DNA from 2 places in the Metabacillus sp. GQ13 genome. Region 2 is predicted to be linked to the other one. Evidence: predicted binding sites of a transcription regulator. Region 2 holds the regulator's gene; the other holds the start of a gene.
What was found. The regulator CtsR, encoded in region 2, represses protease genes until heat stress. The targets are predictions, from matches to a motif close to ATGGTCAATAAAGGTCAAACA.
Positions count from the first base shown of each region.

Region 1: a site for CtsR is predicted at 4,303-4,323, ahead of clpP (ATP-dependent Clp endopeptidase proteolytic subunit ClpP). Genes of this name have one in related genera too.

Region 1 is NZ_JCAXET010000016.1:40,616-52,091, forward strand. It holds gene rapZ (RNase adapter RapZ) at 1-816, shown strand, start outside; gene mgfK (gluconeogenesis morphogenetic factor MgfK) at 826-1,788, shown strand; gene whiA (DNA-binding protein WhiA) at 1,818-2,768, shown strand; gene AC6CHR_RS18735 (HPr family phosphocarrier protein) at 2,792-3,049, shown strand; gene clpP (ATP-dependent Clp endopeptidase proteolytic subunit ClpP) at 3,579-4,181, opposite strand; tRNA gene AC6CHR_RS18745 (tRNA-Arg) at 4,893-4,968, shown strand; gene AC6CHR_RS18750 (STAS domain-containing protein) at 5,683-5,898, shown strand; gene AC6CHR_RS18755 (EAL domain-containing protein) at 6,313-9,498, shown strand; gene rpoN (RNA polymerase factor sigma-54) at 9,945-11,225, shown strand; gene AC6CHR_RS18765 (glutaredoxin family protein) at 11,274-11,476, shown strand, end outside.
Region 2 is NZ_JCAXET010000023.1:1,141-12,616, reverse strand. It holds gene ispD (2-C-methyl-D-erythritol 4-phosphate cytidylyltransferase) at 1-698, opposite strand, end outside; gene AC6CHR_RS22165 (PIN/TRAM domain-containing protein) at 853-1,950, opposite strand; gene disA (DNA integrity scanning diadenylate cyclase DisA) at 2,237-3,316, opposite strand; gene radA (DNA repair protein RadA) at 3,320-4,693, opposite strand; gene clpC (ATP-dependent protease ATP-binding subunit ClpC) at 5,094-7,535, opposite strand; gene mcsB (protein-arginine kinase McsB) at 7,532-8,629, opposite strand; gene mcsA (protein-arginine kinase activator protein McsA) at 8,633-9,184, opposite strand; gene AC6CHR_RS22135 (CtsR family transcriptional regulator) at 9,200-9,661, opposite strand; gene AC6CHR_RS22130 (MgtC/SapB family protein) at 9,787-10,485, opposite strand; gene AC6CHR_RS22125 (STAS domain-containing protein) at 11,141-11,476, opposite strand, start outside.

The DNA of each region.
Region 1 (11,476 bases), on a different contig from region 2:
GCTATTCAAAGCTTCGAGGATCTTGGATATTTTTGTGTAGATAATTTACCACCTACCCTTTTACCAAAATTCTTAGAGTTGATGAAGGAATCTGGCGCTAAAATGAATAAGGTAGCGCTGGTTATGGACCTTCGTGGTAGGGAATTCTTCGATCATCTGTTCCAAGCACTTGACGATCTCTCTGAAAGTACATGGCTTACACCTCAGATATTATACCTTGATGCCAAAGATGCTACATTGGTGACGAGATATAAAGAAACACGAAGATCCCATCCATTAGCATCGAAAGGCTTACCTCTAGAAGGAATTGGACTTGAACGGGAACTTCTCGAAGAGCTGAAAGGCAGAGCGCAGCTGATTTATGATACAACTGGCTTGAAGCCAAGGGAATTAAGAGAAAAAATTCTTAAGCAATTTTCATCAAGTGTTGAGCATACATTCACAGTTAATGTGACATCATTTGGTTTTAAATATGGCGTACCAATTGATGCTGATTTAATGTTTGATGTGCGTTTCCTGCCTAATCCACACTATATTGACCATATGAGGCCGAAAACCGGATTACAAGAGGAAGTATCCTCATATGTGTTAAAATGGAGTGAAACGCAAAAGTTTTTAGAGAAACTCATAGATTTGCTCACGTTTATGCTTCCATATTATAAGCGTGAAGGAAAGAGCCAAATCGTCATCGCCATAGGTTGTACTGGAGGACAGCATCGCTCTGTTACATTAGCTGAGTACATTGCCAACCATTACCAAAATGACTATCATACTCAAGTGTCTCATCGAGATATTGAGAAAAGAAAGCAACATTAACGAATGACTTTGGACCAAGTACCAAAAGTCGTTATCATCGGTGGAGGAACTGGTTTATCCGTCCTATTAAGAGGGTTAAAGCAATTCCCGGTTGACATTACAGCTATTGTCACCGTCGCCGATGATGGTGGTAGCTCTGGCATGATCCGTAATGAGCTAAACATACCTCCTCCAGGTGATATCCGTAATGTATTAGCAGCCTTGTCAGATGTGGAGCCGCTTGTGGAAGAACTTTTTCAACATCGATTCAATAAAGGAAATAACTTAGTTGGCCATTCATTAGGAAATCTCATCTTAGCAGCAATGACAAACATTACAGGAGATTTTGTCCATGCAATAAGGGAAATGAGTACTGTATTAAATGTGCGGGGGAAAGTATTGCCTGCAGCAAATACGAGTGTCATTTTAAATGCCGAAATGGAAGATGGAACAATCGTATCTGGTGAATCGAAAATACCAATCTCAGGTAAGAAGATTAAGCGTGTTTTTCTCACACCTGAAAAAATCGAACCACTTCCTGAAACATTGGACGTGATTCGTGAGGCAGATTTGATTATTATTGGACCTGGTAGTTTATATACAAGTATTTTGCCTAATCTACTTGTTCCAAAAATTGGTGATGCAGTTTGTCATTCAAAAGCAAAAAAGGTTTACATTTGTAATGTAATGACACAGGCAGGAGAAACATTGAACTTTTCTGCAAGTGATCATGTTAAAGCATTATATGATCATATGAAATGCACTTTTATGAATACAATTCTTGTTAATGAAGAAGAAATTCCAGATGAAATTAAATCAATCTATGAAGAAGAGCTAGCCAAACCAGTTCACTTTGATATCGAAGCTTTAAAAGCACTAGGACTTGAAGTCATCACAGATAAAATTGTTAATTATGATAATAATGTGATTAGACACGATACAAATAAAGTGGCGAAACTGCTCTATGGCATTCTTCAACAAGACATGAAATAAGTGCATGGCTAAGAATGGGGGTGCAGAGGTTGTCATTTGCATCTGAAACAAAAAAGGAATTAACAAACTTAGAACTTAAGCCTTGTTGCTTAAAGGCAGAGCTATCTGCACTTATTAGAATGAACGGTTCATTATCGTTATCTAATAAAATGATATCGATTGATATTCAAACAGAAAATGCTGCAATTGCAAGAAGAATTTATACATTATTAAAAAGGCAATACGAGGTTTCAGTCGAATTATTAGTACGTAAGAAGATGCGCTTAAAAAAGAACAATGTATATATCGTACGCCTAATTGAAAAGGCGAAATTCATCCTAGAAGATTTAAATATTTTAGAGGAAGGCTTTAATATTGTAAGGAGTATTTCAGAAAAATTGGTGAAAAAGAAGTGTTGCAAACGTTCTTATATACGTGGGGCATTTCTTGCTGGTGGTTCTGTTAATAATCCGGAAACTTCCTCCTATCATCTCGAAATTTTCTCGCTTTACAAAGAGCATAATGATTCTCTTTGCGAGTTAATGAATACATTTGATTTAAATAGTAAAACGTTAGAACGAAAAAAAGGCTTCATTACCTATCTTAAAGAAGCTGAGAAAATAACGGAGTTTCTAAATGTCATCGGAGCGCATCAAGCATTGCTTCGTTTTGAGGATGTTAGAATTGTTCGTGACATGAGAAACTCGGTGAATCGCTTAGTAAACTGCGAAACCGCCAATCTAAACAAAACGATTGGTGCAGCAATAAGACAGGTTGAGAATATACGCTTAATCGACGAAAAGATTGGATTAGATGCTTTGCCTGATAAACTTCGTGAAATAGCGAGGCTTCGGGTCGACTATCAAGAGGTAACATTAAAAGAACTTGGCGAAATGGTATCAAGCGGTACAATAAGCAAATCTGGGATTAATCATCGCTTGCGAAAATTAGACCAAATTGCTGAGCAGATACGAACAGGTCAACCGCTAACATTAAAATAAATCAGAGAGATGGGGAGATAACTATGGTTGAAAGACAAGTTGAAGTACACCTAAAATCAGGTTTACAAGCACGCCCAGCTGCATTATTTGTTCAGGAAGCAAACCGTTTTACATCAGATGTATTCCTGGAAAAGGACGGAAAAAAAGTCAATGCAAAGAGCATTATGGGACTAATGAGCTTAGCAATTAGCAAAGGATCAACGATCACGCTAATTGCAGAAGGTAATGATGAACAAGATGCAGTAGAAAACTTAAGTACCTATGTTCAACAAGAAGGTTAACTAGAAAAGCGCAAGAGCCCAAGTACAGCTCCGTATGAACTGGAGCACTCCGCAATGAGATAAAGGAAACACGAAGAACGAAAGTGATACGATGTTGACTTATCTTATGGAGGAGAGTGAAGTTCAATAGGAGTTGGTGCTTTGGAGCTAGACAACTAGAAAAGCGCAAGAGCCCCGTTCAGTTCCGTATGAACTGGGCTCTTACGCAATCGAGTACAACAAAACTATTTCTTATAAAATAGCGAGCACACCGTAGTAGATACCAGCGGAGTGCTTTTTTGCATTAGGTTTTTACCTAACAAGTTTTTTTGCATTCAGACATAAAAAATTGACTTTTGAATTTTTTCTATTATAAACGGAAGTTACTTTAAAAGAGTTTGGAAGGGTAGTTAAGCAAAAAGAGCGCGACATAAGCATAAACCGTATATTAGTTCTTTGTGCGAAAGACAACAATTCTTACGAAAACAGCCTTGCATTAAAAACATGAAAAAGAGTTAAAGCACTTGGCTTTAACTCTTAAAATAATGACTTATTTTTTTTCATCAAGTAGAATATTACGTTGTAAAATTTTATCGATTAAACCGTACTCTAGAGCACGATCTGCTGTCATGAAGTTATCACGCTCTGTATCATGTTCGATGACGTCTAAAGGCTGACCAGAACGGTCTGATAGAATTTTGTTTAATTTGTCACGTAAGAAAAGAATACGTTTCGCTGCAATGTCAATTTCAGTTGCTTGACCTTGAGCACCACCAAGTGGTTGGTGAATCATAACTTCACTGTTAGGAAGTGCATAACGTTTACCTTTTTCACCAGCTGCAAGGAGGAAAGCACCCATAGATGCTGCCATACCAATACAAATCGTTGATACACTTGGTTTAATATATTGAATCGTGTCATAAATCGCCATACCAGCAGTGATCGATCCACCTGGGCTATTAATATAGATCGAAATATCTTTTTCTGGATCTTCTGCTTCTAGGAATAGTAGCTGTGAAACGATTGAGTTTGCTACGTTATCATCAATACCACTACCAAGCATAATAATACGATCCTTTAATAGTCGAGAATAAATGTCGTAAGCACGCTCACCACGGTTTGTTTGTTCAATAACTGTTGGGATTAAATTCATTTTTTATTCCTCCTTTAATATAAGAGAGATTGCACGGTGGTTCATAACCTATAAACATTCGTACAGATACTGTTTTTGATACTTGCAGCTGAATTACTTTATGTATTACCATCATACAACTAAGGTCAATAAAGGTCAAACAAAAAGACTGTAAGATTGATCAAACCTTTTCCCTTACTATACTATGTTCTTAATAAGCATAACATGTAATCATGTTTCCCACATTTATTTGATTTCAAACAGGATGGAAGGTCATATATAAAGGCTGTTTTCGCAAAGATTGTTGTTTTCCGTACAAAGTAGTATTGTACACGTTTTAACTATATCTTCGTGCTCTTTTCGTTAAATTACTCAAAAATCCCTTTGGTGATAGCTTCAATTTACATTATAAAAATCCAAAAGCCGATTTTTATTAGTTCTAGAGCAACAAACTTTTAGAAAAGAGCCTATATAAAATAGAGAAGCATAGTTGTTAATGAGGGTTATTTATCATGGCTGAAACGATGTGTAATCGAGATATGGAGGCAAATTACGTGGATGTTTAATTGTTAAAAAGTCGTCAGTTGTTCTAAAGCTAAACGGTAAAAGAAGGTATACTTTTTTAAAAGGTATCTTAATTTAATGATACCTATTGATAAACACATGCAATTTATCGTATAATATTCTAACTGGTGTTAAATTTCTATATGAAGTACACTAGTCTTCAAATGTGCGCTCGTAGCTCAGTCGGATAGAGCGATGGTTTCCGGTACCATGTCTGCCGGGGGTTCGAATCCCTCCGAGCGCGTTAAATAGGGAAAATAGCAAGGATCTGAGTAAATCTCAGTCCTTGCTATTTTTTATTTAGGCTGTTTTCGCAAAGATTGTTGCTTTCCATACAAAGTACACATGTACAGGTTTTAAGCTTATCACTGTGCTCTTTTCGCTCAATGACTCTGATACCCCTCTGGAGATTGCTTGAATTTACATCATAAAAATCCAAAAGCCGATTTTTATTAGTCCTAGAGCAACAAACTTTTAGAAAAGAGCCTTTATTTAAAAAGGATCTTTAATGATATTTAACAATCCATACCTAGCCACGTTTATGCAATATTTTAATGAGTTTAATTTTAAAGAAGCAGTATAAAGAGTACTGGATAGATAGGAACCGAGTACGATAATTTCCAACCAAATAATAGAAGAATGGAGGGCAACCAACTTGTAAACGGTGATTAGTATGTATCTTTTAAATAAATGAAAGGAATTAATCAATGTATTCACAGTTTCAATACAAGTTAAAACGAACCTAGTTCAGTAATCAGCATATTATTTTACCAGCTGAAGTTTCAGAGCCTATCACATCCTCAAAAGTAGTAATGGCACTTCTGAAGTTGGTTTAAGGCACCTCGGTAATAGTCGGAACCGTAAAATACACATTCAAAAAAACAAAATATAATGTTAAAATCCAACTTGATAATAATGGAAGAATTGTATTGGGCCAATGGGAATTGGGGAGAATATCATGATTAACTATTCACTAAATCCCGAAGAAGCTATCTTTGAAGTGAAATTAGAAGGAGATTTAGATATTGAAGCTACAGAAGTTATCGAAGGGGAATTGATTCCAGCATTAGAAAACTATCAGACAGTTCGTTTGAATTTTGAGAAAGTTCCATTTGTAGATTCCTTTGGTATGGGTCTTTTATTAAGGTTCTTTTCTAAGTGTTTGTTGCTCTAGGACTAATAAAAATCGGCTTTTGGATTTTATGATGTAAATTCAAGCAATCTCCAGAGGGGTATCAGAGTCATTTAGCGAAAAGAGCACGATGGTAAGGCATAAAACGTGTGCAGTTGTACTTTGTACTGAAAACAACAATCTTTGCGAAAACAGCCTTTATTAAACTGGTGAACACATTAAACGATCTTGGGACAAAGGTAATGGTCTTAAACGTAAAGGAGAAAGTAATGGAAGTTTTCGGGTTTTAGCAACTTCCAGAAATACTCGGTGATGGTGTGTTTGTATAAGACTCTATTAGGGTACTTGCTCTAGTACTCATTTACCCTACCGTTTTATATATAGAAAAAGTATGCTAATGCAATATATAATTGATTAAAGGATCTAGGCACATTTATTAATTCGGGGTGAGAAAGATTGAATGATCAAATTTTTAATAACTTTCATATAACACTTGTACTTGTTTCTTTTATATTAGCGATCATATCCTTCTTTGTAGGTTTTGATATTTTTAATCGCCTCATTATTCAAAAGGGTAGACGGAAAATAGTTTGGTTATTGTATGGTACGTTTGCTGTAAGTATTGGAATTTGGACCTCACATTTTATTGGTTTGATAGCATTTATTCACTTCCATACTTTTGATTTACCTTTTGTGTTTAGTTCTTTAGTGTTAGCTATGGTCTTAATCTTTATGACACTATTGATTAGTACAAAAGCTAAAACAACGAAAAAACGTATTATATTGGCGAGTTTGTCAATAACAGTAAGCATTCTACTACTCAATTTCTTTGGGATGGAGGCTATCAATGGTCATTTAGGATACAATCGAATGGCTATGACAGCTTCTATATTGTTAGCGTTAATTGCACCTTTTCTAATTATAAAAATGGTCGTTAAGTTAAGGAGCTTTGCTAGTATCACGGACTTTCGTGTAAAACTCTATAGTGGAGTGTTATTTGGACTAAGTTTAATGTTCATACACTATATTTCGATGTTAGGTATGACCATTCGACCTCGATTTGAGGATACACTTTTACTTGATAATAATCACTATCTTTCAGTTGGTTTAATCGTAGGGAGTTTCTTCATATTAAGCATTTTTATTGTTAGTTCAATAATTGACCGAAAGCTGTCTACTCAGTCTCTTAAGCTCTCTCAAACTGAACAAGATTATCGATCTCTTTTTGAACATAATCCTGATATTGTTGTTCGCTTTGACAAGAAGGGTATAGTCTTATCAGTAAACAAAGCACTAGAAAGGATTACGGGTTATAAAATAGAAGAATGGATTAATCAACATTATCAAAGAATTGTGATGGAAGAGTATTATGAGAAGACAAATGAACAATTTCTACTGGCTACAAAGGGATTAGCAACAGACTGTGAGAGTGTATTGATTCATAACAATGGGAACAAGATTCATATCTATGTAACAAATATTCCTATTATTATTAATAGTGAAATCGTTGGTGTATATTGTATTGTAAAAGATATAACGGACAAAAAAAAGGCGGAACTTACGATTCAGCATTTAGCATTTCATGACTATTTGACTGGATTGCCAAATCGGAGTAATTTGGAACATACATTATCCAAATTACTAAATAAGGCTATCGATACAAAGCAAACATTAGCAATATTATTTATTGATTTAGATCGTTTTAAATTGATAAACGATACACTTGGCCATTCATTGGGGGATATCCTATTAAAGGAAGTGGCCGTTCTATTGAAGGAATCGGTACTTCAAGAAGATATTGTTTTTCGCCAAGGTGGCGATGAATTTATTATCATTCTAGAGAATGCAGATCGAAATGTTGCTTCCACTCTAGCGCTTAAAATTTTAGAGGCCTTATCTACCCCAATCAAAATTCATCATAATGATATTTTCACATCGCCTAGTATTGGAATTAGTCTCTTTCCAGAAGATGGTAACACAGCTGAAACATTAGTAAAAAATGCAGATTTTGCTATGTATCAAGCGAAATTAGCAGGTAAGAATACCTATCATTTTTATTCGACAGATGAAAGCAAAAATGGCATGAATCCATTAGAATTAGAAATGAACTTGCATAAAGCGATAAAGCAAGATGAATTTATGCTTTATTATCAGCCGAAGATAAACTTGAAAACAGGCCGCATCGTCGGGGCTGAAGCACTCATACGCTGGAATCATCCAAAATTGGGTATGGTTTCACCGGCTGACTTTATACCGATTGCAGAGGAAACAGGGTTAATTATTCCAATAGGTGAGTGGGCATTATATACAGCCTGTCTTCAAAATAAAAAGTGGCATGAACAAGGCTTTATCAACATTGTTATCTCTGTTAACTTATCGGTACGACAATTTTTACAAATAAATATTGTCGAGACAATTGAGAAGGTGCTACAAGCTACTGAGCTGGAAGCGCAATTTTTGGAACTAGAGATTACAGAAAGTATGACTGCGGACATCGAGCGTGCAATCACAACCCTCCAAGCGTTAAAAAAATTAGGTGTTCGAATCAGTATTGATGATTTTGGTACAGGCTTTAGCTCATTAAACTATTTAAAACGTTTCCCAGTCGATACATTAAAGATTGATCAATCGTTTGTCAGCGAACTCCATACCAATCCTTATGATGAAACAATAGTAAAGACAATTATTTCGATGGCACATAATTTGAATTTAAATGTTGTAGCAGAAGGTATTGAAACAAAGGAACAGTTGATTTTTTTACAGGAGCATCTATGTGAAGAAGGACAGGGGTATTTTTTTAGTAAACCAATAACAGAGGAAGAGTTTATTCGTCAATATAAGGAAATAGAAGGTTTAGTAAAAACATTTGGTATTTCAGAGGAGTTACATGAGAAATATTTGATAGAAGAGACCCTGCGTAATGCAAGAGTTGAATTACAGAATACTGTGAAATATCAACAAGGACTTATTTTTAAGTTTGTCGAAAAAAGTGGGGATTATATCCATACATTATGTGATGGCATGTTGTTGTCCCGTTTAAATCTCATTCCAAGCCAAGTAATTGGTAAGTCTGTCTTCGATTTCCTTCCATATGATAAAGCAGTTGAACTTACAAAAATATATGAGCGGGCTTGGAATGGAGAGGAAAATGTAACATTTGAAGGACCGATAAATCGTATCCATACCTTTTGTGCATTAAACCCGATTAAAAGAGGGGGAGAAGTAATAGAAGTTATTGGATCAAGTGTTGATATTACGAAATTAAAAGAAACAGAAATGGAGTTAACTGAAACGCAAAACTTATATCAGTTAATGGCTGAAAATATGGAAGATCTCATTTCAGTTTTCGATGTAACAGGAAATATGCTTTATGCTTCTCCTTCTCATGAAACGGTCCTTGGTTTTCCAGTAAGTATATTAGAGGGGCGGAATCTTGTTGAAGGCGTTATTAATAAAGAAGATAAAGAAATGCATATGCAAATATTTGAGGAAGTTGTTCGCACTAAAAAGTCCAATCGGATCGAGTTAACACTGACTAAGAGTGATGGTAGCTTGTGTTTATTTGATTTGTATATTAAACCAGTAATAGATGAGCAAGGAAAAGTTCAACATGTTGTCGGGGTGGCGAAAAACGTTTACTGAGAAACTTTTCTTAAAGAAAAAATCCATTTAGAAACGTCCCCTCGCTACCCACTTGCCGATGGGATCGCCCAATAACTAATTGATTCAAGGAGGAACACTAGATAATTTATAAAAGAAAAGAATCGTTTAGGTATCAATTTAATCCTCCTCTTTCTTGTTCTATACGTAATGTAGCGATAGATGGAAAGAGTCTAAGAACGGGTGCCGCTGAGGGCGAATGAATCGATCTTAGTCCTCAGGGCTACCCCCTTGCTTATTAACCCTAGCCAATAACAATCATCATATTAAAACAGGAGCATAAAAATAATAAAAGGCTGTTTTTCGCAAAGATTGTTGTTTTCCGTACAAAGTATACATAGAGTTTAATAAAAATACTTCTTAACATGATTGTGTTTGTTCCTCTTTCCATAGCCTTGTTGTAAAATGTTATCTAGGGGGAAGGTATGATGAAAATTGGATTAATACAAGAACAGACGTTAAAGGTAACAATGACTCAAGAGTTGCAGCAGGCTGTTACATTATTGCAGTACTCCTCAGTCGACCTTCTATCATATATTCAAGAACTTACATTGGAAAATCCCCTAATTGAAGTGAGAGAAAACGATCATTCCCCATATCAGCATTCATTAGCTAAATCAGATAAGCAATCATACATTGAAAATACATGTGCGAAAAAAACGAGTCTTAGTGAACATTTGCGTAAACAGTTAATAGACTTTCAAATGAAGAAAGAGGACAGAGTGGCTCTAGAATATTTAATTGATGCACTTGATGGAAATGGTTACTTAAAGGACGATCTAGATGTTTTAGCACAAGAGTTAATGGTTTGCGAGGACTGGTTGGAAAGTAAGCTTAATTTACTCCAAAGCTTAGACCCTGCTGGTGTTGGTGCTCGTTCTCTCCGTGAATGCATCATATTGCAATTAAGAAGATTGCCTGTTCGAAGTATATTAGCTGAGACGATCATTTCAGAATATTTTTATTTATTTGCAGAAAAATCCTGGAAAGAGCTATCGAAAAAAGTAAATGTACCAATTAATGAGATCCAGGACATTCAAGGTATGATTAGAAAGCTTGAACCAAGGCCAGGGCTGAAATATGAACATGATCATACCACCTATGTCATACCGGAGATGATTGTGAGTAAAACAAGTCACGATCTCGTGGTTCATTATAATGACTGGCTTATACCGCAATTAATTATCAATCAACCTTTAGAGTTAACTAAAACCGATCCAGAAACAATGGGATTTTATTCTAAAAAAATCGTCCAAGGAAAATGGTTAATGAAAGCATTAGAACAACGCAAAGAAACAATGATAAATGTTATGAAAGTGATCACACAAAGGCAAAGAGACTATTTTATTAATGGAAAAAGTTATTTGAAGCCTTTAACATTAAAGGATATCGCTGAGACATTAGAAATCCATGAATCAACAGTTAGTAGGACGGTTAAGGATAAATTTGTTCAGTCACCTCAGGGTCTTGTCTCTATGAAGTCATTTTTTTCAAACAAGCTCGATGATCATGGTGAGGTTTCTACTGCAGTGGTGAAAATAAAGCTTAAAGAATTAATTGATTCAGAGAATAAAAAGAAACCATTATCAGATCAAAAAATTGCCACTGAACTGAAAAATAAGTATGGTATGATCATTTCAAGACGAACAATTGCAAAATACCGTGAACAACTAAAAATCCCTACATCAGTAATTAGGAAGCAGTATTAATTCAGTAGGGACAGGTAAAATAAAACAGAATGGATGTGAAATGTAGCGATGAAACAGGTCGTTTTTTACTCGAAAGAAAATTGTTCCTTATGCGATAATGGGTTAGCTGTTATCAAAGAAATCCAACAAGATGTTCCATTTGACTATGAAGTTGTCGATATCTACAAAGATGATCGTTTATTAGAGCTATACCAAATCATGATTCCAGTCGTGAAAATCGATGATAAAGTGGTTTCTTATGGGATTTTGGA
Region 2 (11,476 bases):
CTTGCTCTACTCTTATTGTGTTCTTTATTAATAAGGATTGATTTAGCAATCACCAAATCCTCTGGAGTTGTTAATTTAATATTCGTATAATTACCGGGAACAATTGATATCGGACTACCTAACCGTTCAACTAAGCTAGCATCGTCTGTTCCAAGGTAGTTCTCTTTGTTAGCCCTTTGATGTGCCTCTAGTACTAATGAAAATTGAAAAGCTTGCGGAGTTTGAACCGACCAAATACTTGACCGTTCTACTGTTTCAGTAACGAGGCCATTCTCAACCCGCTTAATCGTATCCTTTACCGGAACAGCAAGGATAGCTGCACCTGTTTCTTTTGCTTTAGATAAAAGATTTTCAATGCCCCTCTGAGTGATAAATGGTCGTGCTCCATCATGGATAAGGACAATTTCTCCTTCATCGACAGCTTGTAAACCATTGTACACACTGAACTGTCTCTCACTACCACCAACAACAAGATGTTTTACTTTTGATAAGCCGTAATCATTAATTAATTGCAAAAAGTCCGCCCGTTCTTGTTCATTAATAACTAGAATAATTCCAACGCACATGGAATGATCCTCAAACACCCTTAAAGTATGAACAATTACCGGTACTTGTTCAAGCTCGATAAACTGCTTGTTTTTACCTGCATTCATTCTCTTACCTTGTCCTGCAGCTGGAATTACGACCTGATAGTTCATTCTACTTACTCCTTAATAATCAGTATACCATTATCATAAAAGATTACTGCCAATATGTAAAATGGCCCATGAACACTAGTAACCTAATGTTTCACGGGCCTTTACATTTATACTTACTAAGAGAAAAAAGGTAATAAATGTCTCTCTGATTTCTCTATAACGCCTTTTCTAGTAATTTTGGTTTGGCAAAAATCATTCTACCTGCTGATGTCTGAAGAACACTTGTGACAAGGACCTCGATATGTTTTCCTATATAATTACGTCCATCTTCCACAACAATCATCGTGCCATCATCAAGATAAGCTATTCCTTGATTATGCTCTTTACCATCCTTTATTACTTGAACATTCATTTCTTCACCTGGTAGCACCACAGGTTTGACTGCATTTGCTAAATCGTTAATATTAAGTACATGTACCTTTTGCAGTTCACATACTTTATTTAGATTAAAATCATTTGTTACAACAACACCGGAAGTGATCTTCGCCAATTTTACTAATTTACTATCAACTTCCTGAATTTCTTCAAAATCACCCTCATATATCTCTACATTAATCGCAAGCTCTTTTTGGATTCGATTTAAAATATCAAGACCTCTACGACCTCTGTTACGTTTTAATACATCTGAAGAATCAGCAATATGCTGAAGCTCCTCTAATACAAACTGAGGGATAACAATTGTCCCTTCTAAAAAGCCCGTTTGACAAATATCTGCGATTCTACCATCAATAATGACACTAGTATCTAATATTTTTAGCTTTTTATCCTCGGTATCAACTTCTTCATCTGCCGCTCCCTTTTTCTTACTCATTAGGTTAGGAACTGAGAATAAACTAATTAGTTCATCTTTCTTCTTGAAACCAATTTGAAATCCTAAATAACCAAGAAAAAGTGTTAAAAAGATCGGGATGATTGTTTGAAAAACTTGATATTGAATATCTTTTAAAGGTATAACGATAAGAAAAGCAACTATAAGACCAAATATTAACCCTAAACTTCCAAATAAAACATCCGCAACAGGAGCTTTTATAACAGTCTCTTCTAATACCTTAATCCAATTTACAACGTAATCAACTAACCAAAATGTTGCAACAAAAAAGATAATTGCACCTAATACAGCTAATGTATACGGTGTATTAATAAAAGGTATGTCCTGCATATTTAATACTTGTAGTAATTCTGGTATGAATAGAATTCCTAACATACCTCCTACACTTAAAAATAACAACTGTATGATGCGCTTTATTAACATACCTTCACCTCCTTTTAACGATATAACTACTTTATCCTACTTCTTGTACATGAGGAAACATAAAATTAAAAATGTAAATAGATTGATACAAGGCTGTAATCTAACTGCTCAAAATATATTAAAAAACAATCTTAATATACCCTAATTTGACGAAATTAAAACATAAATGTTGCAGTTTTTATTAAAATTCTATACTAGCTTTTCACAAAATTACTGTTATTCGTTAAAAACAAAAAGTCGACTTTTATTAACAAGTAGCAAGAAACGTTTAGAAAACAGCCAATACTTATATATGGCGATCTATTAAATGTTGGTCCTTTAATCTTTTTAACCCTGTTATGATCTTCTTAGCTCTAACCTCACCTATTCCTTCTACCTCGTCTAACTGTTCTACGGATGCCCGCATAATAAGTTTCAAATTTTTAAAAGTTGTCACTAAATTTTCAATAATTATAGTCGGCATCCTCGAAATCTTACTTAACATTCGATAACCTCTAGGTGTAACTGGATTATCGATTTTAGTAAATGTTGAATAGCCAAGTAATTTAAAAAGAACGGAATCCTCTAAGAGTTCAAAACTAGACAAATCTTGTAATTGTTTAATAATAAGCGAAGAATCAACTATTTTTTCATTTGTATAATCTTTGATTAGTAACGCAGCCTCTTCCTCTAAACCCGATAGCAGTTCAGCAAGTTGTAACCTAATAAGGTAGCCCTCTGCACCAAGCTCGTTAACATAGTCATTGATTTCATCCTTAATTCTTAACACCATTTCAAAACGATGTAAGACCTGAATAACTTCTTTAAACGTAACTAATTCTTCAAGCTCTAAAGCTCCCAAAGTGGCGACAGATTGGTCGAGGACAATTTTATATTTCTCTAGTGTTTGGATAGCCTGATTTGCTTTTGTTAAGATGACACCGATTTCTTTTAAGGCATATCTTAACTCGCCATGATACAACGTGATGACATTTCTTCTTTGTGATATGGCAATGACCAAATTACCTGTTTGTTTAGCTACACGTTCAGCCGTACGGTGTCTCATCCCTGTTTCTGAAGAGTAAATAGTCGAATCTGGTACTAATTGTGCATTTGCATACATGATTTTTTTCCCTGAATCACTTAAGATAATTGCCCCATCCATTTTAGCTAACTCATATAAATGTGAAGAAGAAAAAGAACATTGGATTGAGAAACCACCATCAATTACGTCATTGACTACACCGTTGTGACCTACAACAATTAATCCACCAGTTTTTGCACGGAGGACATTCTCAATTCCCTCCCGGATTGGTGTTCCAGGTGCTACAAATTGCAGAATTTCATTTAAGGTCTTTTCACCAGATTTACTCTCTTTTTCTATCATTCATTATCCTCCTATAGTTTTGTGGAGGGCCTCTGCAACATTTTTCACGCCGATTACTTCGATATCATCTGGGGCGCTCCAACCACCGATATTCGCTTCAGGAATAATTACTCTTTTAAATCCTAGCTTAGCAGCCTCAATGACTCTTTGCTCGATTCTAGATACACGTCGAACTTCTCCAGTTAAGCCAACTTCACCTATTATCACATCAGTAGGTTTTGGTGGTGCATCCTTAAAACTAGATGCAATACTTACAGCAATAGCTAGATCAATAGCTGGTTCATCAAGCTTCACACCACCCGCTACTTTTAAATATGCATCTTGATTTTGTAAAAGTAGGCCGACACGTTTTTCTAAAACAGCCATTAGCAATGGAACACGATTATGGTCAATTCCAGTAGCCATTCTTCTAGGGTTACCAAAGCTTGTTGGCGAAATTAATGCCTGAATCTCAACAAGTATTGGTCTTGTTCCTTCCATAGACGCAACAACGGTCGAACCAGCTGCACCCTTTGATCTTTCTTCTAAAAAGATTTCTGACGGGTTTTTAACTTCTTCCAGCCCTGATTCCTTCATTTCAAAAATACCCATTTCATTTGTTGAACCAAAACGGTTTTTAACTGCTCGTAAAATTCGATAGGTGTGATGTCTTTCACCTTCAAAATATAATACAGTATCAACCATATGCTCCAATATCCTCGGACCAGCAATAGATCCTTCTTTTGTTACATGGCCGACAATAAAAATAGCAATACCTTGTGTTTTGGCAATTCTCATTAACTCGGCTGTGGATTCTCTGACCTGTGACACACTCCCAGGGGCAGAGCTTATTTCACTATGAAAAACAGTTTGAATCGAGTCAACTACAACAAAAGCAGGGTTTGTTTCCTCAATTGCTTTTGAAATAAAACTTAAATCTGTTTCAGATAAAACAAATAATTTACTTGACTTAACTCCTAATCTGTCAGCTCTTAGTTTTGTTTGTTTGACAGATTCCTCGCCTGAAATATATAGAACATCGTTTCCATTATCAGCAAGCTGTGAGGAGATCTGCAGTAAAAGGGTAGACTTTCCTATTCCAGGATCACCACCAATTAAAACAAGGGATCCCTTCACTATCCCACTACCTAGTACGCGGTTAAATTCTTCAGACTTCGTGAAAATTCTTGGTTCTTGAGTTGTTTCGATATTTGTAATCGGGGAAGGTTTTTGTGCAACTTGATTGGAATGATTAAAAACAGCCTTTCGAGGTGAGACTGGTTTCAGGACTTCCTCTGTCATTGTATTCCATTCTCCACACCCAGGACATTTCCCCATCCATTTAGCTGATTCATATCCACATGTCTGACAAATAAACTTCACTTTTGTTTTCGCCATTTCTATTCCCTCTCCTAATAGATTACCAAGTAGTCATGGAAATTATGATACTAATCCATTAATTATATGGCTCCTTTTAAGGTATATCGTAAAAATGTCCCTCTTTAATCTATAAAGTAAATATAACTTTTGGATAGCAGTGTAGTTTTAAAGCTTATAAATTACTTCCTATTGTAGTAGCTTAGTACGAGGAACACTTTGAACGACAAGTGTATATTCCGGTAGCCAATAACAAGATAAGATCTTTATTTAGAGTTCCATATAAAAGAAAATGAGGCACACAATACGTAGCATGCCTCAACTTATTTCTTGCAAAAGGAAAATCGGGCTTCATACCCGACTTCCTAGTATTTTCTAAATTTTATTGCTTTTATAATAAGAGTAACTAATTTAAGGTAACCTATTTAACTTCTTTCTTTTCAGTGGTTTTAACGATAAATTCTCCATTTTCAACATCTAGAATAATATTGCGACCTTTATCAATATTACCCCTTAATAATTCTTCAGATAGTCGATCTTCGACATTTCTTTGAATCGAACGACGCAGTGGTCTCGCACCGTATTCAAGATCCACTCCTTCTTCTGCAATCTTATCCTTTGCAGCTTCGGTTAATTCCAATGTAAGATCTTGCTCTTGCAATCGTTTTGTTAATTGGTCAGACATAAGGGAAACAATATCTTTTAAATGTTTCTTCTCTAGAGAGTGGAATACAATAATTTCATCGATACGGTTAATAAATTCAGGTCGAAATGCCCGTTTCAACTCGGTCATTACTTTACCTTTCATATCTTTATAATCATGCTTTTCATCTTGAATACTAAATCCAACATATTTATTCCGTTTTAACTCATTAGCCCCTACATTAGATGTCATAATTAAGATCGTATTTCTAAAGTCTACTGTGCGACCTTTTGAATCAGTTAATCTTCCGTCTTCGAGTACCTGCAGTAAGATATTAAATACATCAGGATGAGCCTTTTCAATTTCATCTAAGAGTACGACAGAATAAGGCTTTCTTCTAACCTTTTCTGTTAATTGACCACCTTCATCATATCCTACATATCCAGGAGGTGAACCCACTAAACGGCTTGTTGAATGCTTTTCCATATACTCAGACATATCAATCCGGATCATTGCGTCTTCTTCACCAAAAATGGACTCTGCTAAAGCTCTGGCAAGCTCTGTTTTACCAACACCAGTTGGGCCTAAGAAGATAAAAGATCCAATCGGACGTTTCGGATCCTTAAGTCCTGCTCGTGCACGTCGAACAGCTTTAGCCACTGCAACCACAGCTTCATCTTGACCAATTACTCTTGAGTGCAACAAGTTCTCCATATTTAACAACTTATCCGTTTCTGTTTGCGCAAGTCTAGATACAGGGACACCAGTCCAACTAGAAACAACCATAGCTATATCTTCAACAGTAACTTCTGTATTTTCCTGACCTTGCTTTTCTTTCCATGTTTTCTTTGTTTCCTCAAGTTGTTCACGTAACCTTTGTTCTGTGTCACGTAGGGAAGCAGCCTTTTCAAACTCCTGGCTTTGTACAGACGCATCCTTTTCTTTACGGATTTCATCTAACTTTACCTCAAGCTCTTTCAAGTTCGGTGGTGTTGTAAAGGACCGTAATCGCACCTTTGAACCAGCTTCATCAATAAGATCAATTGCTTTATCTGGCAAAAATCGGTCTGAAATATAACGATCAGATAATTTAACGGCCGCATCTATAGCTTCGTCAGTAATCGAGACTCTATGATGTGCCTCATAACGATCACGTAGACCTTTTAGAATGAGAACACTTTCCTTAGCTGTTGGTTCATCTACTTGAATTGGTTGGAATCTTCGTTCTAGTGCAGCATCTTTTTCAATATACTTTCGATACTCATCAAGAGTAGTTGCACCGATACACTGCAATTCACCTCTAGCTAATGACGGTTTCAAGATATTTGAGGCATCAATTGCTCCCTCAGCTCCACCAGCACCAATTAACGTGTGTAACTCATCAATAAATAAAATGATATTTCCGGCTTGGCGGATCTCATCCATAACCTTTTTCAGTCTATCTTCAAATTCACCACGATATTTAGTACCTGCAACAACCGTTCCCATATCAAGTGTCATAACACGCTTATCACGTAGTATCTCCGGTACCTCATTTTGGACAATTTGTTGAGCTAATCCTTCAGCAATAGCTGTTTTACCTACACCGGGCTCCCCAATCAATACTGGGTTATTCTTCGTACGACGACTAAGTACTTCTATCACACGTTGAATCTCTTTGCTTCTTCCGATAACCGGATCTAAGCTACCTTCTCTTGCGATAACTGTTAGATCTCTAGCAAGGCTATCTAAAGTTGGGGTGTTTGCATTTGTCATACCTCCACCTTGATGATTAGAGGACGTTTCATTGCTTCCTAATAATTGAAGCACCTGTTGTCTAGCTTTATTAAGACTTACACCTAAATTGTTTAATACGCGAGCGGCTACCCCTTCTCCTTCGCGAATAAGACCAAGTAAGATATGTTCAGTTCCAACATAAGAATGACCTAATTTTCTAGCCTCATCCATCGAAAGTTCAATGACCTTTTTTGCTCTTGGTGTGTAATGAATCGTCTGCGAGGTATCCTGACCTTTTCCAATTAGTCCTTCAACCTCTTTTTGGATCTTTTCAGGCCCTAAACCTAACGCTAATAACGCTTTAGCAGCAATTCCTTCTCCTTCACTGACAAGACCTAAAAGAATATGTTCTGTGCCTATATTGTTATGACCCAAACGAACTGCTTCTTCTTGTGCCAAAGCAAGTACCTTTTGTGCACGTTCAGTAAATCTTCCAAACATCATATTTCATCATCCTCCTCTTGCTTATTACGTACCATTTCTAAATTTAGCCGCTCTCTTATTAACGCAGCTCTACGAATATCTCGCTCATTAGGGCGTAACGAACCGCCAAAATACTGTTGTAGAAAGCCTGGCTGAGTTAAAATTGTTAATTCATTTAAAATATTTCGTGATATATCTTTTATAATCCCTAGATCGATACCCAACCTAACATCTGAAAGGCATTTTGCTGTCTCGTTGGATTCAATAATTCTACTATAGGCCAATGTACCAAATGATCGATACACTCTGTCCTCCAGTTGGTTTTGAGAAGAATTATATAGCGCTTCTCGTGTTGTTCTTTCTTGTGTGATTAACTGCTGAACAACACTAATTAAGTCCTCAACAATATCCTTTTCAGACTTACCTAACGTTATCTGATTCGAGATTTGGAATAGATTACCTACTGCTTCGCTACCTTCGCCATAAATTCCTCTAACGACTAATCCTAGTTGATTAATAGCAGGAATAATTCTATTGATTTTCTGTGTTAGGACAAGTGCTGGTAAGTGCATCATGACAGATGCCCTCAATCCAGTTCCAACATTAGTCGGACAGCTCGTTAGGTAGCCCATTTTCTCATCAAAGGCGTAATCAACTTCCTCTTCAATCCAATTATCTAATTTATTTGCCATATCCAATGCCTCCATAAGCTGAAAGCCTGGGAATAGACATTGTATACGAATATGATCTTCCTCATTTAACATAATGCTAACTTCTTCGTTTTCAGAAAGTAAACACCCTCCAAAACTTGAGTTTTCTGATAAATTTGGACTTATTAAATGCTTTTCCACTAAAACCCTTTTTTGAATTGGTTGCATATCATTCATCTTAAGTAGTTCTAGTCGACCAATATTTTGGAATTTTTTATTTGCATAAGTTGTTTCAAAAAAAGTTAACACTTCTTGTAATTCATCATTGGTAGAAAGCGTCGGAAATTTATATTGCTCTATATTTCGTGCTAAGCGAATTCTGCTGCTTAAAACAATATCTGAATCAGGACCTTCTTGACTCATCCAAGCACTCATTGCTTTATTCATAAAATTTTGGAGAGACATGCCTTATGATCCCTCCTTTTGAGAATTGCTTAGTTTTTTCTCAAGAAGTCTAATTTGATCTCTATATTCGGCAGCTTGTTCAAATTCCTCTTGGGCAATAAAATGATGAAGTTTATCCTTTAGCTCGCCAATTTGCTTGCGGATATGAATATCTCCGCCAATTCTCTCTGGAATTTTCCCGGAATGGACAGTGTTTCCACCATGAACCCGTTTTAATATCGGATTTATATAACTTTTAAATGTATGATAACAGTTTGAACACCCAAATCTTCCAACCTTTTTAAATTGGGGTAAAGTCATTTTGCATCGATCACAATGAGGAACATCATTTGCTTGAAAAACATTCTGTTCTTCTGTCTTGGCAATACCCGATTCCATGTTTAACAAACCCGTTAATAAATTATTTAAAGAAAAACCTTGATTAACATTAAACATAACTAGCTCACTATTTTCGTGCGCACAATGCTCACAAATATGAACCTCTGTTTTTTCACCATTAATCACTTTTGTAAAGTGAAACGTCGCCGGTCTTTCTTTACAATCCTGGCAGATCATCCGTCTCCCCTACTTTCATTTATATTTCAATGACGTCAGCATGGCTTTAACCATCCTAGCCCTTAATTCATCCCTATGGGGTAGATCAATATATATCACAGACCTATCAATAACGCTCAGCATCAGTTTAGCTTCCCTAGCTGATATAACTTCCTCACTAACTAGTCTACTGATTATGTCCACTGCAGCAACTTGTGAAAGGCGATGTTGAATTAAATGTAAGATTTGTTCGATTAAGTGTGCATGATTATTGGATCGGACTTTGATAATACGGATATAACCGCCACCACCACGTTTACTTTCTACGACATACCCTCTTTCAATCGTAAATCTTGTATTAATAACATAGTTAATTTGTGAAGGTACACACTGAAACTTATCAGCAATCTCACTACGCTTAATCTCTACTATTTCTTTTCCACCACTTTCCAGAACCTGCTTTAAGTACTGTTCAATAATGTCTGAAATATTTCTCACTCAACCTCCCCCTCACTGACTTTGACTATATTTGACTTTAACCTTACTATAAAACGAACAGAAAAAATTTTCAAGCTTTCTGTTTCATTTTAACTATTGCCAAAATATTAACTTGTAAAACATATCTAAAATATTTTTTCCACCTCACTTACCTCTACAATGATTCTTTCTAGATCAACATTTACAGATGAAACATCTATCTCTAATTGATAATTAAATGTTACCTGACCTTCTTTATCCTTCCTACATGATGTCATAACGGTCTTATTTGTTTTCACGTCGTATGTCGATATCTTCTTTAACACATCTTCAATTGTAGTCTTATTAGAGTGGACAACTACTTTTACTTTCCTTTTAGGTCTTTTGCCAATCATAAATTTTTCTAGTCGATTTAAAAAAATTAAACACATCAAAACAATGAATGTCGTAAATATAGCCACTTCATACATACCTGAACCTATAACTAAACCTAACCCTGCCACTATCCATATTGAGGCAGCAGTTGTTAAACCTCTGACTGTTGCTCCTCTAACAAGAATTGTTCCACCACCAAGAAATCCTATCCCACTGATAACATAGGAAGGGATTCTGGCAGGATCAAAGCGAATATTAGGATCTTTTTGAATATAATCTTCAAATCCATAAAGAGATAAGATCATCATTAAACAAGACCCTATCCCTACAAGTAAATGTGTACGAAATCCTGCAGGATGCTTATTAAATTCCCTCTCTAATCCAATTAGACCGCATAATAATGTTGCTATTAATATACGTGAAAACATAATGTATGTATCTTGATTTAATAAGTCAATAATAGTATTCATTCTTTCCCCTCTTTGGCTATAAAAATCTTTCTCTAATATATGTATACTCAAATGATTGTATTCAAACTACAAATCAATAAATTATTTTATCTTTATTCTGAAAGGCTTTTCCCTAAAAATAATGTTTGTTGCTATCAAACTTAAAAAAATTGGACTTTGGATTTTCTTCGTATAATTAGAAGCTCTATTTTAGTTGAAAATGGCTGAGTAATTCAGCGAAAAGAACACGAAGACAGAAAGAAAAGGTATATTAAGAAATGCTTATTACAAATAACAACAATTTTTGTGAAAACAGCCCTGGAAACATTTAATTGATTATAAGCAGTTTTTCCTTTATATGAGTTTATTTCAATTTCTTGTTGTGTTGCTCTCTGTTGTTTAAAGAAATAACAAAACAATTAGGTACATGTAACATATTAACTACATCCGATATATTTTTATATAAAGCTACAATATTTATGGATACAGCCCTCTCATTCTACAACTTTATCAATTTATTCATTCCTAAATTGATTAAAATAAATTTACTCAGCAATGAGAAAAAGCTTACTCTCCCTAACTATGGAGAAGTAAGCTAATAAAATTTATAGTTTTTAATATCATACGTAGCATCTCAGGTAGTAAGCTATAATCATTCTGGTTACGCTATTTTCTCTTACTTTAAACTTTCTAATGCATGCTTCAAATGTGCAAACGTTTTGATTGACGACATATCAATACCACTATTCACAACAATTTGAGCTAATTCAGGACGTAAACCTGTTACAATTGTTTTGCTACCTAATAACCGAAGAACACTTTCTATTTGATACAGATAACGGGCAACTTCTTCATCAATTGTCAAAATACCTGAGAAGTCGACAATGAGATAATTTATTTTAAGTTCTGCAATCTTTGGAATAACTGATTCGATAATATAAGTTGCTCTAAATGAATCGACTATACCAATCAATGGCAGAACTGCTACCCCATCTTTAATTGGCACTACAGG